Regions from separate parts of the Agrobacterium sp. 22094 genome, predicted to be linked through region 3. Evidence: riboswitches for the same ligand, from Rfam matches in the RefSeq annotation. Region 3 holds a riboswitch; each other region holds the start of a gene.
What was found. Region 3 has a riboswitch for cobalamin ahead of ACTJK5_RS08195 (CbtB domain-containing protein). Riboswitches for the same ligand answer to the same signal wherever they lie in the genome.
Positions count from the first base shown of each region.

Region 1: another riboswitch for cobalamin. It lies ahead of nrdH (glutaredoxin-like protein NrdH); the one in region 3 lies ahead of ACTJK5_RS08195 (CbtB domain-containing protein).
Region 2: another riboswitch for cobalamin. It lies ahead of bluB (5,6-dimethylbenzimidazole synthase); the one in region 3 lies ahead of ACTJK5_RS08195 (CbtB domain-containing protein).

Region 1 is NZ_JBQEPX010000003.1:167,443-172,591, reverse strand. It holds gene ACTJK5_RS15680 (ABC transporter ATP-binding protein) at 1-434, opposite strand, end outside; gene ACTJK5_RS15675 (FecCD family ABC transporter permease) at 431-1,450, opposite strand; gene ACTJK5_RS15670 (ABC transporter substrate-binding protein) at 1,486-2,505, opposite strand; cobalamin riboswitch at 2,687-2,902, shown strand; gene nrdH (glutaredoxin-like protein NrdH) at 3,205-3,429, shown strand; gene nrdI (class Ib ribonucleoside-diphosphate reductase assembly flavoprotein NrdI) at 3,438-3,836, shown strand; gene nrdE (class 1b ribonucleoside-diphosphate reductase subunit alpha) at 3,824-5,149, shown strand, end outside.
Region 2 is NZ_JBQEPX010000001.1:1,250,823-1,255,971, reverse strand. It holds gene ACTJK5_RS05990 (NAD+ synthase) at 1-1,280, shown strand, start outside; gene ACTJK5_RS05985 (TolB family protein) at 1,319-2,149, shown strand; cobalamin riboswitch at 2,183-2,361, shown strand; gene bluB (5,6-dimethylbenzimidazole synthase) at 2,453-3,139, shown strand; gene ACTJK5_RS05975 (LysE family translocator) at 3,247-3,882, shown strand; gene ACTJK5_RS05970 (EamA family transporter) at 3,925-4,812, shown strand; gene ACTJK5_RS05965 (helicase HerA domain-containing protein) at 4,941-5,149, shown strand, end outside.
Region 3 is NZ_JBQEPX010000001.1:1,689,927-1,695,075, forward strand. It holds gene ACTJK5_RS08170 (helix-turn-helix transcriptional regulator) at 1-431, opposite strand, end outside; gene ACTJK5_RS08175 (GNAT family N-acetyltransferase) at 774-1,262, shown strand; gene ACTJK5_RS08180 (type 1 glutamine amidotransferase family protein) at 1,287-1,859, shown strand; gene ACTJK5_RS08185 (hypothetical protein) at 1,856-2,173, opposite strand; gene ACTJK5_RS08190 (CbtA family protein) at 2,178-2,885, opposite strand; gene ACTJK5_RS08195 (CbtB domain-containing protein) at 2,897-3,079, opposite strand; cobalamin riboswitch at 3,224-3,431, opposite strand; gene ACTJK5_RS08200 (c-type cytochrome) at 3,488-4,405, opposite strand; gene ACTJK5_RS08205 (c-type cytochrome) at 4,482-4,913, opposite strand.

The DNA of each region.
Region 1 (5,149 bases), on a different contig from region 3:
TGCTTCTCACCGCCCGAGAGGCTCTGCCAGGCATCGTTGCGTTTGGCGGTCATCTCTGTGCGCTCAAGCGCTTCATTCACAGCCGCATCGTCTTCCCGCGTCCAGCCTGAGAACATTGACTTGTGGGGAAAGCGTCCCAGCTTGACGACGTCGATGACCTTCAGATTGACGTTCGTCGTGGCGTGCTGCTCGATGAAGGCGATACGCTGTGCAAGAGACTTGCGGCGGATCGTCCTGATATCCTTGCCGTCCAGCAGCACCTGGCCTGAATGGGGTTTCTTCAACCCACTGAGCAGGCGAAGCAGCGATGTCTTGCCGGAGCCATTCGGGCCGAGAAGTCCAAGCATCTTGCCGGGCTCGACCGTGAAGGAAATGCCATCCACGATCGTCTTTGCGCCGACCTTCCACACCAGATTGTCCGCTGTGATACTCATGACGCGCGTTGCAGCCTGTAGAGGATGACGGAGAAGAACGGCACTCCGACCAGAGCCGTCACCACGCCGATGGGCAGAACCTGCTGCGGCACAAGCGTGCGCGAGGCGATATCGGCGAGCACCATGAAGATCGCCCCGGTGATGGCGCAGGCCGGCAAGAGCCGTGCGTGCAGCGGCCCGACGACGAAACGTGCTGCATGCGGAACCACGAGACCGACAAAGCCGATCGTCCCCACCATACTGACGATGGTGGCGGTGATGACTGCGGTCAGCGCAAAGAGAATGATGCGCGTGCGCCCGACATTGACACCGAGTGAGGCGGCCGCCTCATCGCCGAAGGCAAAGGCATCCAGCACGCGCGCATGGAAGAGGCAGCAGATCAGACCGAGACCGACGACGATGGACACGAGACCGACATCCGGCCAACGCACGCCACCGAAGCTGCCGAGAAGCCAGAACATCACGTCGCGGGCCTGCTGGGCATTGCCGGAAGTGGTGACCACATAGGATGTGGCGGCATTAAAAAGCTGAGCGGCTGCAACACCCGCCAAGATCGTTCTGTCTGCGCCACCGCGCGCCCCATTGGACAGAATGGCAACCAGGAAGAATGCCGCAAAGGCGCCGACGAAGGCACCCAGAGACAGCGACACTGCGCCGGCACCGATCCCGAGAATGACGACGGCTACGGCACCGGTCGAGGCGCCAGCGGAAATGCCGAGAACATAGGGCTCAGCCAGCGGATTGCGCAGCATGGCCTGCATGATGGCGCCGCACATGGCGAGGCCCGCGCCGCAGAAGACGGCCACGAGAGCGCGGCTCAGCCTGTACTCCCAGATCACTGCCTCATGGATGCGGCTGATCTCGACCGACGTCCAGCCGAGCTTGTTGGTGATGGCGGCATAGGTGGTAGAGAGCGGAATTGGTAGATCGCCAATCCCGACACTGATGCCGACCACGAGGGCAATCGTCGCGAAGCACGCAAGATAGAGCGCTACGGAGGCAACAAGCCGCCGCATCCCGCTACCTGATCGATCCTTCGCCGCCACCGAACTCACTTCAGGCCGAGGGTCTTCAACTGCCGAGCAATCTGCTCGGCGCCGTAGATCGTCTGAACGCTTGGGTTCATCGCCTGCGCCGGCATGATGACGAGCGCCTTGTTCTTGACGGCATTCATCTGGCTGGTGGCAGGATCGCTATTCAGGAACTTGATCTTTGCATCTGCCTTGTCGAGTTCCCAGCGATTGCGGTCGACCTGCGTCACGACGATCACGTCGGGATCGGCGGCAATGATCGTTTCCCAACCAATGGCCGGAGATTCGGTTTCGGTGGTAATGGCATTGGTGCCGCCCAACAGATCGGCGATATAGCCCGATGGGCTGTTCTTGCCGCCGAGATAGGCGTCAGCCGACGGCGACGGGCTGGAGAACCAGAAGACATAGGAAAGCTTCTTGCCATCCTTCGCCGCATCAGCACGCAATGCAGCTTCGCGCTTCTTCAGGTCGGCGATGACGGCCTGCCCCTTGTCGGCCACGTCAAAGATCTGCGAGAGATCATCGATCTCCTTATACAGCGTCTCCATGTTCCAGAGTTTGGAGCGATTGCCATAACCGGACTTGTCTTTGGACATGTCGTCCAGCGCGCACATGCTGGGCGAAAGATAGGTGGAGATGCCAAGCTTGTCGAAATCTTCGCGCTTCGCCACCTTGCTGGTGGGGCCGACGAGTGTCGGCAAGGCGGCGGTCACAAAGTCCGGGTTCTGTGCCAGGATGGATTCGAAGGTCGGAAACTCGACGGTCAGAACCTTGACCTTGGCGTTAGCCTCGGCGACCTGCGGCAGAACCTTGTTCGGCCAGAAGGCAGTGCCGACCATCTTGTCCTGAAGACCAAGCAGCAGCATGATCTCGGCGCTGTTCTGACCGAGTGCCACGGCACGCTCAGGCGCCTTGTTGAAGGTGACCGTGGCGCCGCAGTTTTCGATCGTCAGAGGATAGGTCGTCGCGGCCGTCGCCGGGGTTGCCGCAAACCCCGCAAATGCACAAAATCCCACAGCCGCAAAAAGACGCTTCATCATCACCCAAGATCCTGTTGAACGCGGCTCCCGCCGCACAATGCCTGCGCCTATAATCACCTCTCCTTGCACAAAACAAGACCGTTTGCTTCATATTATGGTGTCGGGATTTTTCCTGTTGATATCAAGATCAGCCCAGTTCGCGTCGTTGCAACAGCCTATTGACGCACTGAACGAAATGCATACTATATCTGGTATTCAAGGTTCTTCCGATTCTGTCGGAAGCGAAGATGGGAATACGGTGCGCGAAGCCAGCAATGGTGGAGCAATGCCGCAGCTGCCCCCGCAACTGTAAGCGGCGAGCATTCTCTCAGCAGCCACTGAAACATAAGGTTTCGGGAAGGCGAGATGAATGTGACGACCCGCGAGCCAGGAGACCTGCCTTGAGTAAATACGTCCACCGGCGGGGTGCCCGGAAGGTCGCGAATGCGTACGGGATGACCCTGTGCGTCTCGCTTCCCCCATGCCTCCGCGTAGAGCCACTTCGGGGTGAAGTCCTATGATTACGAGTTCAGTCTTTTATCCGTTGGAGTAACCGGCGTCTGAGGCATGGTGCACAGAAGCGTTCGGCGCTTTTGCTACTAAGCCATGCCACAGCACTGTCCGGCAGGCCTCGGCTTTGCGTTCAACCCTGTTTTTAAACCGTCACGCGCCCCGCGGCGCGAGAGCGATTTCCCATGCCTTTTTCCAACGAGGATCAAAATGAGCATCACCGTCTACAGCAAGCCCGCTTGCGTTCAATGCACTGCGACGACGCGCGCACTCGATCGTCAGGGTCTCGACTACACGATCGTCGATGTCTCGACTGACGAGCAGGCCTATGAGCGGGTGCTCGGTCTTGGCTATCGCCAGGTGCCGGTCGTCATTGCCGGCGAGACGCATTGGGGGGGCTTTCGGCCCGACATGATCAGCACGCTTGCATCGTGACGCAGACTATGGCGGGGGAGATCGTCTACTTCTCGACGCGCTCGGAAAACACGCATCGCTTCGTGGCCAAGCTCGACACCCCCGCCCGCCGCATCCCGATCAGCGCTGCTGTGACTCTGCATGTTCCAAGCCCGTTCGTCCTCATCGTCCCGACCTATAGCGGCGAGAACGGCAAGGGCGCGGTTCCCAAACAGGTCATTCGCTTCCTCAACGATGCGAATAATCGAGCAAACCTTCGCGGCGTGATTGCTGCGGGCAATAGCAATTTCGGCGCGACCTTCGGGATCGCCGGCGACATCATCTCCGCCAAATGCGGCGTGCCCTATCTCTATCGCTTCGAGCTGATGGGGACGGGTGAGGACGTCGTCAATGTCAGACAGGGATTGGAACGATTTTGGACACGTTGACACTCGAGAGGCCCCTGAAGCAGTCGGACGCAGCAGTGCTGGATTACCATGCACTGAATGCGATGCTGAACCTTTACGATGAGGATGGCCGGATTCAGCTGGACAGGGACAGGCTGGCAGCGCGCCAGTACTTTCTTCAGCACGTGAACCAGAACACGGTGTTCTTTCACAATCTGCGCGAAAAGCTCGATTATCTTTTGAGTGAAGGCTATTACGAGCAGGTAGTGCTGGACCAGTACGCCTTCAACTTCGTCCGCGATCTCTTCGACCATGCCTATGCGAAGAAATTCCGCTTCCCGACATTCCTCGGGGCTTTCAAATACTACACGTCCTATACGCTGAAAACCTTCGACGGAAAACGGTATCTGGAGCGGTACGAGGACCGCGTCTGTATGGTGGCGCTGACGCTGGCGCGCGGCGACGAGACACTGGCGCGCGGCCTGGTGGATGAGATGATCTCCGGCCGCTTCCAGCCGGCAACTCCGACTTTTCTCAATGCGGGCAAGAAGCAGCGCGGAGAGCTCGTGTCATGCTTCCTGCTGCGCATGGAAGACAATATGGAGTCGATCGCCCGCGGCATCAACTCGGCATTGCAGCTCTCGAAGCGCGGCGGCGGGGTGGCCCTTTCACTGACCAATCTTCGTGAAGCCGGTGCGCCGATCAAACAGATCGAAAACCAGTCCTCCGGTGTCATTCCGGTGATGAAGCTCCTGGAGGATTCCTTCTCCTACGCCAACCAGCTTGGCGCGCGCCAGGGTGCAGGCGCCGTCTATCTCAATGCCCATCACCCCGACATCATGCGTTTCCTCGACACCAAGCGCGAAAATGCCGACGAGAAAATCCGCATCAAGACGCTGTCGCTCGGCGTCGTCGTTCCGGATATCACCTTCGAACTCGCCAAGAACAATGAGGATATGTACCTGTTCTCACCCTATGATGTGGAACGCATCTATGGCGTTGCCTTCAGCGAAATTTCGGTGACGGAAAAATACCGGGAGATGGTCGCCGACAGCCGGATCCGCAAAAAGAAGATAAAGGCGCGCGAGTTCTTTCAGGTGCTGGCCGAAATCCAGTTCGAAAGCGGCTATCCCTACATCATGTTCGAGGACACGGTGAACCGCGAGAACCCGATTGCTGGGCGCATCACCATGAGCAATCTCTGCTCGGAAATTCTTCAGGTCAGTGAAGCCAGCACCTATGAGGCCGACCTGTCCTATGAAACGACGGGGAAGGATATTTCCTGTAACCTTGGCTCGCTCAACATCGCAGCGGCGATGGATTCGGACGATTTCGGCAGGACGGTCGAGACCGCA
Region 2 (5,149 bases), 440 kb from region 3:
TCTTCAGCGAAGGCTCTATCTCCGGCCCCTATAATTTCAGGGGCATTCGCATCGGCATTCCGATTTGCGAAGAAATCTGGAACGATTTTGGCGTCTGCGAGACGCTGGCCGAGGCTGGCGCCGAAATCTTGCTGGTGCCAAACGGCTCGCCCTATTATCGCGGCAAGGTCGATGTCCGTCATCAGGTCGCCCTCCGCCAGGTCATTGAAAGTGGTCTGCCTCTGGTCTTCGTCAACCAACTCGGTGGCCAGGATGAGCTTGTGTTCGATGGCGCGAGCTTCGGTTTCAATGCCGACAAGACGCTTGCCTTCCAGATGAGCCAGTTCGAAGCGACGCTGGCGGTGACGGATTGGAAGCGCACGGAGAATGGCTGGCACTGCAGCCATGGTCCGGTTTCCCATATTCCCGAAGGCGAGGAGGCCGATTACCGGGCCTGCATGCTGGGCTTCCGCGACTACGTCAACAAGAATGGCTTCAAGAGCGTCGTCCTCGGCCTATCCGGCGGCATCGATTCGGCCATCTGCGCAGCAATCGCGGTCGATGCGCTGGGCGAGGAGCGGGTGCGCTGCATCATGCTGCCCTACCGCTATACCTCGGACGAATCGCTGAAGGACGCCGCCGATTGCGCCAGGGCGCTCGGCTGCCGCTATGACATCGTTCCGATTGCCGAACCTGTCGATGGCTTCATGACGGCGCTGTCGGATCTGTTCGAAGGAACGGAAGAGGGCATCACCGAGGAAAACCTGCAGAGCCGCGCGCGCGGGACGATCCTGATGGGCGTTTCCAACAAGTTCGGCTCGATGGTGGTAACCACCGGCAACAAGTCGGAAATGTCTGTCGGCTATGCCACGCTCTACGGCGATATGAACGGTGGCTTCAACCCCATTAAGGACCTCTACAAGATGCAGGTCTATGCCATCTCCAAATGGCGCAACGCCCATGTGCCGCCTGGCGCGCTTGGGCCTTCGGGCGAAGTCATCCCCGCCAACATCATTTCCAAGGCCCCATCCGCCGAATTGCGGCCCAACCAGACCGACCAGGATTCGCTTCCGCCCTATCCGGTTCTCGACGATATTCTCGAGTGCCTGGTGGAGCAGGAAATGTCCGTCGACGAAATCGTGGCGCGCGGTCACGACGTCGCAACGGTTCATCGCATCGAGCATCTGCTGTATCTGGCCGAATACAAGCGCCGGCAGTCTGCACCGGGCGTGAAGATCACCAAAAAGAATTTTGGGCGCGATCGCCGCTATCCTATTACCAATCGGTTCCGCGACAGGTAGGTCCGACTGGTCAATGGGCAATCGCAACGGGAGGAACGATGCGAAGTTCAGTCGAGATATTCAATATCCGTACCCGTGAAAATCGGATCGTTTGGCAGACCGAGACGCTGTTCGAAGCGCCGAACTGGTCTCCAGATGGGCAATATCTGCTGCTCAACAGCGATGGCATGCTCTACCGCCTGTCCCTTACCGGAGACATCTCGGTCGATAAGGTAGACACCGGCTTCGCGGTTCAGTGCAACAACGACCACGGCATCTCGCCCGACGGGTCTCTTTATGCCATTTCCGACAAGGTCGAGTTCGGCAAAAGTGCGATCTATCTGCTTCCACCCATCGGCGGCACCCCGAAACTGATGACGCGGAACCTGCCTTCCTACTGGCATGGTTGGGCGCCAGACGGCAAAAGCTTTGCCTATTGCGGGATCAGGGATCAGGTTTTCGATATTTATGCCATGGACATCGAAACCGGCACCGAAACACGCCTGACCCATGGCGAGGGGCGAAATGACGGTCCGGATTATTCGCCCGATGGTCAGTGGATCTACTTCAACTCCAGCCGCACAGGACAGATGCAAATCTGGCGGGTGAGACCGGATGGATCGGGCGTGGAGCGCATTACCGATAGCCCATATGGCGACTGGTTTCCGCACCCCTCTCCCAAGGGAGACAAGGTCGTTTTCATTTCCTATGACGGCGACGTCTTCGACCACCCGCGTGATCTCGATGTTCGTGTGCGACTGATGGACCCGGACGGTGGCAACGTCGAAACGCTCTTCGATCTCTTTGGCGGGCAAGGAACGATGAACTCGCCCAACTGGTCACCGGACGGTGACGAATTCGCCTATGTGCGATATTTTCCGGTTGGGTAGACCTGCAGCGCTTGCCTTCTGATCGGCAATTGCCCATACGCAACGTCGTCAGGTGCCTGCCTTTGGCAGGAGAATCGGGAATGCGGTGCAAGACCGCAACGTGCCCAACGCTGTAAGGCGGATGCCTGTTGCCATAGGCCACTGAGCAATCGGGAAGGCGGCAACGGCAGACGAAGCCAAGTCAGAAGACCGGCCTGACACGATAGACCAGTCCGCGCGGACGGCGGCAGGTTGTGAGGAAGAGCGTTTGTGCCCTGCCTGACAGGCGCGCACGTGGTCTTTCTGCATTGTTGGGGATTGACGATGCGACCTGATGATACCCGGCACAGCCTGATGCCGGCTTTTGAATTTGCCGAGCACGAAAAGGCTGCGGTCTACCGCGCCATCGAAACCCGCCGCGATGTCCGCAACGAGTTTCTCCCGGACCCGCTCTCGGATGAACTGATCAACAAGCTGCTTTCCGCAGCGCACGCCGCCCCCTCGGTGGGTTTCATGCAGCCATGGAATTTTACCCTCGTCAGCGGTGCAGACATCAAAAACGCCGTGTGGCAGGCTTTCAGCCGCGCCAATCAGGAAGCGGCCTTGATGTTTCCCGACGATAAGCAGTCACTCTACCGAAGCCTCAAGCTGGAAGGCATCAGGAAGGCACCGCTCTCCATCTGCGTCACCTGCGATCCGACAAGAGGTGGCGATGTCGTGCTCGGGCGGACGCACAATCCGCGCATGGATGTCTACTCGACCGTCTGCGCCGTTCAGAACCTCTGGCTGGCGGCACGCGCCGAAGGCGTCGGCGTCGGTTGGGTCAGCATCTTCCATGACGACGATATTCGAAAGATCCTGGGTATCCCTGACCATATCGAAATCGTCGCGTGGCTCTGCGTCGGCTTTGTCTCGGAACTCTATGCCGAACCGGAACTCGCGTTGAAGGGCTGGCGTCAGCGTTTGCCGCTGGACGAACTGATTTTCAAAGACCGGTGGGGCGAGAAATAGGGAGGTTCCTCCGTGTGGAGCTTGCTTTGCTTGGCAGCCAAAAATCCACTTGCCAGTCCTCATGACCGGTGGCTTAGTTCACTCTCATTTCGAGAGGGGATCATATTATGCCGATTGAAAACTGGCTGGCATTCGTTGCCGCATCCGCCATTATGCTCGCCATTCCAGGACCGACGATCTTGCTGGTCATATCCTACGCACTTGGTCACGGTCGCAAGGCAAGCAGCGCGACCGTCGCCGGTGTAGCGCTTGGCGACTTTACCGCCATGACGGCGTCCATGCTGGGTCTTGGTGCACTGCTCGCGACCTCCGCCGCTCTCTTCACTGTCTTGAAGTGGGTGGGTGCTGCCTATCTGATCTATCTCGGAATCAAGCTCTGGCGCGCGCCTGTCGGCACGTCGACGCAAGGCGAGGGTGACGTGACGGGTCGTGAGCGTCCGCTGAAGATCTTCCTTCACACCTACATCGTCACGGCGCTGAACCCGAAGAGCATCATCTTCTTCGTTGCCTTCCTGCCGCAGTTCCTGGTGCCGACCCCGCCTTTCTGGCCGCAGGTGCTTATTTTCGAAGTTACTTTTCTTGTGCTTGCGACTTGCAACGCCGCTCTTTATGGGTTGCTGGCAAGTGCGGCCCGTAACACCATCCGCAAGCCCTCCGTCCAGCGCGTCGTCAATCGCACCGGTGGCGGGCTATTGATCGGTGCCGGACTGCTCGCGGCGGGCTGGAAGAAAGCCGTCGCCTAAACCGTCGCCATTCCGTGCGGCGCCGAGTTCTGGAATATATCAATGTCAGTGCCGCACATCCTTCTTGCCTTGGTCACCGTCTTCCTCTGGGGCTTCAACTTCGTGGTGATCAAGGTCGGCGTCATGGATATGCCGCCGCTGTTTCTCACAGCCTTGCGTTACCTCTTCGCAGCCGTGCCGCTGATCTTCTTTCTGCCGCGCCCGAAGGTTCCGTGGAAGCACATGGTCGTCTACGGCATGGTCATGGGCTGCGCGCAATTCGGCCTGCTCTATACGGCGATCAAGTGGGGCCTGCCTGCAGGGCTTGCCTCGCTCGTCATGCAGTCGCAGGCGTTTTTCACCATGGCGCTGGCCGTGACGATGCTCGGTGAAATTCCGCTGAAGTCTCATATCGCCGGTGCAGCCGTTGCCTTTTCCGGTCTCGCAGTGATCGGCCTTGAACGTCTTGAACTGACCGCTCTTGTGCCTCTCCTCATGTGCGTTGGTGCTGCTTTTAGCTGGGCCATCGGCAATATCGTCAATCGCAAGGTCGGACGGGTCAACGCGATCTCCTTCGTCGCCTGGACAAGTCTCGCGCCGGTTCTGCCGTTGATCGCGCTTTCGCTGCTGCTCGAAGGCCCGCAGGCGATTGGCGAGGGTTTGGCAAATGCCAACATGATGACGGTCGCCGTCGTTGCCTATATGGCCTACGGCGCGACGATTGTTGGGGCAGGGATCTGGAGCTTTCTTCTGCTGCGTTATCCGGCAGGAACCGTCGCGCCGTTTTCTCTGCTGGTGCCGATCGTCGGCTTCCTCGGCGCCTACTTTGCCTTTGCCGAACACATCACCACGCTGGAAATCGTCGGCAGTGCGCTCGTCGTTGCTGGTCTGGCACTCAACGTGTTCGGTCGCCGGCTGTCTTTCGGTCGTGCGCCATCCGGCAACGCGTGAGAGCGATCTGCAATTCCCTGTGCATTGTTGCGATGCAGCGGGGCATTTGTGGAAAACTTTGGTAAAGAGAGTGTTCGTCGCGCGATAAAGCGGCGCTTTTGATCATTGCAGTGCAGGGACGGGTCAACGTGCAGGTCGGTATCGACATGGGAACGCTTTCGGGCGGGCAAAGTGCCAAGCTCGATATTGAGGAACTGCTCGCCACGCGTTTGCTGGTTCAGGGCAATTCCGGTTCCGGAAAGTCGCATCTGCTACGCCGTTTGCTGGAGCAATCGGCCCCTTGGGTGCAACAGGTCATCATCGATCCCGAAGGTGATTTCGTTACGCTGGCCGACAA
Region 3 (5,149 bases):
TTGACCGACAAGGGTAGAGTGTCATCATCCAAGGCCTGCCGCGTGACCTCCACCACATCATAGTCCGCGCTTGCTGCTTGGCGAATAATCTGGACACCGGGCGAGCCTGACGCCCGCGGTGGACCGGCGAAGACCGCATCAATCAATTCGTGATCGAAATAGATGCCGGTCGCCCGATAATTCGCGGCGCTGACAGGACGGTTTTCCAAGGTGACGATAGAACCAGAGGGGAAAATCAGGAGGTCACCCGCCTCGCCGACGAATTCGCCATTCACGGGGCAGACGACCCTTTTGCTGCCGGCGCAGATGAAGCACAGGAAGGTCACGCCGATGAACAGATCCGTAAATGTCGCGGCCGTGGCCTGGGTAATGGGAAAAATCGAGACGCCCGTGCCCTGAAAACCCAATTGCTCTGCAGATTGCGCCGTCATCGATGCTTTTGTCCCTGCCATTGACTTATCGAGCGCGAGAGCACGCCGCGCAGACACATAGCGGACTGACGACGACCGATGTCAATGCGCCGCTTGCCCTCGTGGCAGGCATCGAGACGGACCCATCCAAAATGCGAAAACCGCCCCTTGACAGCTTTCCAATTCGAGCGCATTGAATCGCCCATGATCAACGAACGCGCACCCATCTCCTGCACGTATTTTTGGGCCTACCTGTAAAGGGCGGCTCGACAGATCACTTTGTCAACAAGCCGCCGTCAGGCGGCTTTGTTGTTTTCCAAGCGTCCTGACGGCAAAAAACCAGACAACCGAAGGACCAGACCCATGACCGAAGATAGCCTCCTGACACTGCCAAGACCGCCCGTCGTCACCATTCGTGGTGCGCGCGCAGCCGATCTGCCTGAACTCAACGAGATGATCACCCTGCTCGCCGCCCATCATGGCGATGCCGCCGCGATCACGCCGGAGAAGCTTGAGCGCGATCTGTTCGGCCAGGTTCCATGGATCACCGCACTGGTGGCGGAAGCTGCAGGCGAACTTATCGGCTACGCCATTCTCGTGCCGCTCTACCGCGCCCAGGAAGGCCGCCGCGGCATGGAGTTGCACCACCTCTTCGTGCGTGACGGCCATCGCGGTCACGGCACCGGTCAGCACTTGGTGGCGCGCGCCCGCGACGTTGCAAAACGCTGCGGCTGCGACTTCCTGTCGGTCGGCGCTGCGACCGGCAACTTCGCCGCACACAAATTCTACGAAAACATGGATTTCGTTCCGCGTCCCGTCACCGGCATGCGCTTCATGCAAGCGATCGCCTGAGCTTCTTCGCTTCTGGAGGATGACATGACTCGTATTGCCATCGCGCTGACGCAAGACTTTGCCGACTGGGAGCCTGCGCTGCTTGCCGCTGCGGCCCGCAGCTATCTCGGTGTCGAGATCGTCACCGCTTCACCCGACAGCCAGCCTGTGACGTCCATGGGCGGGTTCAAGGTGATGCCGGACATGTCCCATGACGCCCTCGACCCGGAGACGATCGACGCGCTGGTCATCCCGGGCGGTTTGAGTTGGGAAAAAGGCACTGCGCCCGATTTTAGCGATCTGGTCCATCGCTTTAGGGCAAAAGGCCGCGTGGTTGCAGGCATCTGTGCTGCGGCCAGCGCGCTCGCCGGTACCGGCATCCTGAACAGTGTGGCCCATACGGGCAACGCCCTAGCGTCGCATCAGAAATACGGCGGCTATGACGGAGCAACGTTCTACCGCGATCAGCCACAAGCCGTCAGCGATCAGGGTGTTGTCACAGCACCAGGCAATTCACCGGTCAGCTTCGCGAAAGAGGTGTTGAAAGCCCTCGGTCTGTGGGGACCGGAAGCCGAAGCGGAACTATCGGTATTTTCCGCGGAACACGTGCCGACTTAACGATCCAGCACACGGCAGAGGCGCGCCGGTCCTTGCGCGTCTTCTCCTGTCATGACTCGGCGAAGATCGCGGCTGTTGATATGGAGGCTGCGCTCGAAGGGGATACTCAGCCGCTCGATCTTGTTGGTGGCCGCCGCGAGAAATGCTTCGCGGTTTGCCACGAAGTAAGCGCGACAGGTTTCTTCCGTCAGCGCATCATTGATCAACACCTTGAAAGCAAGCCGATGCATGGCGCAAGGCGCGCCATGACCGGGAACGGAAAAACGCAGGCAATCGAGGTCATCGCTCCAATCGACTGCGTTCTCCTCTGTCATCATGTCACTTTGCAGCGTCGAAGCGCTTGAGGAACAGGCCGCTGAGGGAGCCCAAGATCAGCCAGAAAACGAAGCTCGTGACGGTGGCGAGCACGACGAAGCGGCGTTCCAGCGGCAGCGGCGCCAGCGCATGTTCACCCGCAGGTGGCAATGGCGCGCCGACGACATGCGGCGCAACGATCAACACGACGGCAAGGATCACCGCCCATGGCTCCGAGCGGCGGAAGGCGAGGAGCGCGATGCCTCCGGCAGTCGCGGCAGCGGTTGCGATCCACCAGACCTGACGCGCACCAAGATCGGCAGCGGGGCTGCCCGGCAGTTCCGGCGGCAGGCCGATCATCGGGGCCAGCATCACGGCGGCGAAACCGGCGAGCCCCCAGAACAGACCTTCGCGCCAGCCGCCCTGAGAGCCGCGAAGCGAGATAAGACCCGTGAGCACCAGCGCATAGCCGATGACCGTAAGGACATTGGCGGCGACGGTGTAGGCGTTGCGCTCGAAGCCATCCGCAGGTGCCCAGGCTTCCGCGTCATGGTGGTGATCCGCGGGGATGGCGGCATCATGAGAATGACCCGCCTCGCCACCGGCGCTCTCGAAGGTTTCCGCCTGCAGGATCAGTGGCGTGGTGCCGACCGCCTGCATGGCGCTGACGGCAAGACCCGCAATCAGGCCGACGAGGACCGCGGTAAAGACGATGTTTCTGAAAAACGGCATCTCATCTCCCCTCAATGGCAGGGGAAAGCATTGGCGTGACGCGTATCATGCGCCGCGTTGTGCATGGCCTCGACATGCGAGAAGCCAACGAAACCGACAATGAACAGGCCAAGTGCAACCGCACTCAGCGCCTGCAGGAGCTTCGATGTGGTCGAAGACACGGCGCTCGACGCCGTATTCTGTTGGATAGACATGGTGACCCTCTTCTTCAGCGGCGCGCTGCTTTCAGGCAGCCGGACGCACGCATTCAACCTTCACCACGGGGAAAGACAAACAGGGCTTTTCGGACGGATGGTGCCAACCCGAAAACCGTGCTCTTCCGGACACCCCGCCGGCATTGACGACACTTCGTAATGGCAGGTCTCCTGGCTCGCGGGTCGTAGCCTTGAAAACACCTTCCCGATGCCAAGTTTAGCATCAGTGGCTGTTGTTTTCAGGCTCACCGCTCACAGTTGCGGGGGCAGCCACGAATGAGAGCGGAGCTCCGATCGTGTTCCCTTTTCACTTTCCGGCAGAACCGGAAAGACCATCACGCCTCTGTTATCGGCCAGGGGTTCTGGAGAGTCAATGCGAGAAGCTTGGGCCTCCCGTATTCACAGATGTCAGCGCGCCGGAATGGCCTTGAGATAGGCGGCGATCGCGTTGCGATCTTCAGCGGAAAGCTTCGCCATATTCTGCTGCACCTTGACCATGGAGCCGCCGACGCTATCGAAATCCGGGGTGAAGCCAGTTTCGAGATAGCTAGCGATATCGGCGACCGACCAGGAACCGATGGCTTGCGAGCCCGGCGTGATGTCGGGGATCGTCCCCTCACCCTCTGGGTTCGGGCCGCCTGCCAGCCACTTGTCTTTGCTCAGACCGCCAAGTGCCGTGCGTGGCGTGTGGCACTCGCCGCAATGGCCCGGGCCTTCCACCAGATATTGGCCGCGCGCCACATCGGCGCTGGCATTGGCAAGCTGCACGCGTGGCGCGCCCTTGTCGAAATAGAGGAATTTCCAGCCGCCGAGCGCCAGTCGCATGTCGAGCGGGAATGGCAAATCGTGAGGAGGTGCGTCATTGGTGCTGGCGGGCAGCGTCTTCAGATAGCCGAAGAGATCATTGATATCCTGCGCCGTCATGCGGGCATAGGACGTATAGGGGAAGGACGGATAGAGATGCTCGCCGTTCTTTCCGACCCCTCGGGTCATGGCATCGCCGAACTCGGCCACCGTCCAGCTTCCGAGACCATGCTGTGGATCGGGTGAAATATTGGGAACATGGAAAGTGCCGAAGGGGGTTGGCAAGGCCTGGCCGCCGGACAGCGTCTTCAAGGCATCGCCGCTGGCATTCGGAGCAGCATGACAGCTTGCGCATCCGCCTGCCCAAAACAGCGTTTCACCATTGGCCAGATCGGGTTCACCCAGATTGGCCCAGTGGCTCGGCGGCTGGCGCTCAGGTGCCGTCACCCACATGAAAATGCCGAAGCCGGCGAGACCTGCGACCGCAATACCGCCTGCCAGCTTTCCCCAGATGGATGCCATCCGCCTCTCCGCTATCGATAAAATATCATTGAAGGAAATAGCCCGCCGCTGAACCGGCGGGCTCTTCTTGGGTCGCTTACTTCTTCACACGATAGGCCTGATGGCAGGAACTGCAATCGGCGCCGAGCGTCTTCAGGGCAGCACCTGTGCTCGCCTGATCGGTGGGCAGTTGTGCGAGAACGGCATCGGCATCCGCGCCGAGCTTTTCCGACTTCGCCTTGAAGTCCGCAAAGTTCTGCCAGATGGCAGGCGACGCAGCGCCGCCTTCAGAACCCGCCGGGAACTGATCTGGGAATGCCTTGGCGTTGGTGCTGATCGTGGTGACAGCTGTCTTCACGGTCTCGGCGTCATAGGGCTTTTCGCCCTTGGCGATCGCGCCGAGCGCGCCCATGGCGCCACCGATCTGTTTCATCAAGCCTTCGCGCTTTTCAACCTCGCCGGCCGCGGAAACCGCTCCGGCGCAAAGACAGCCTATGAGAATGGATGCGGCAATCGTCTTGAATTTCATGCTCTCTCTCCTTGTTCCGGTGGCACCGGAGGGTGGTTGTTCGCCGTTCCGCATCGACTTCATGAGACGCGTATGCGTGCCGGGCGGCACACCGAGTCGAACAGAAATGAAGATGCAGGCTTCACATGGCAAAAAGAAGTCACATTCAGGTGATTTTCCAGAGGAAAATCAGATACCTAAACTTGGCTTTTTCAGTTTCCTTTGCGCCCATGGCAAGCGGCGAGAAAGGCTCACAA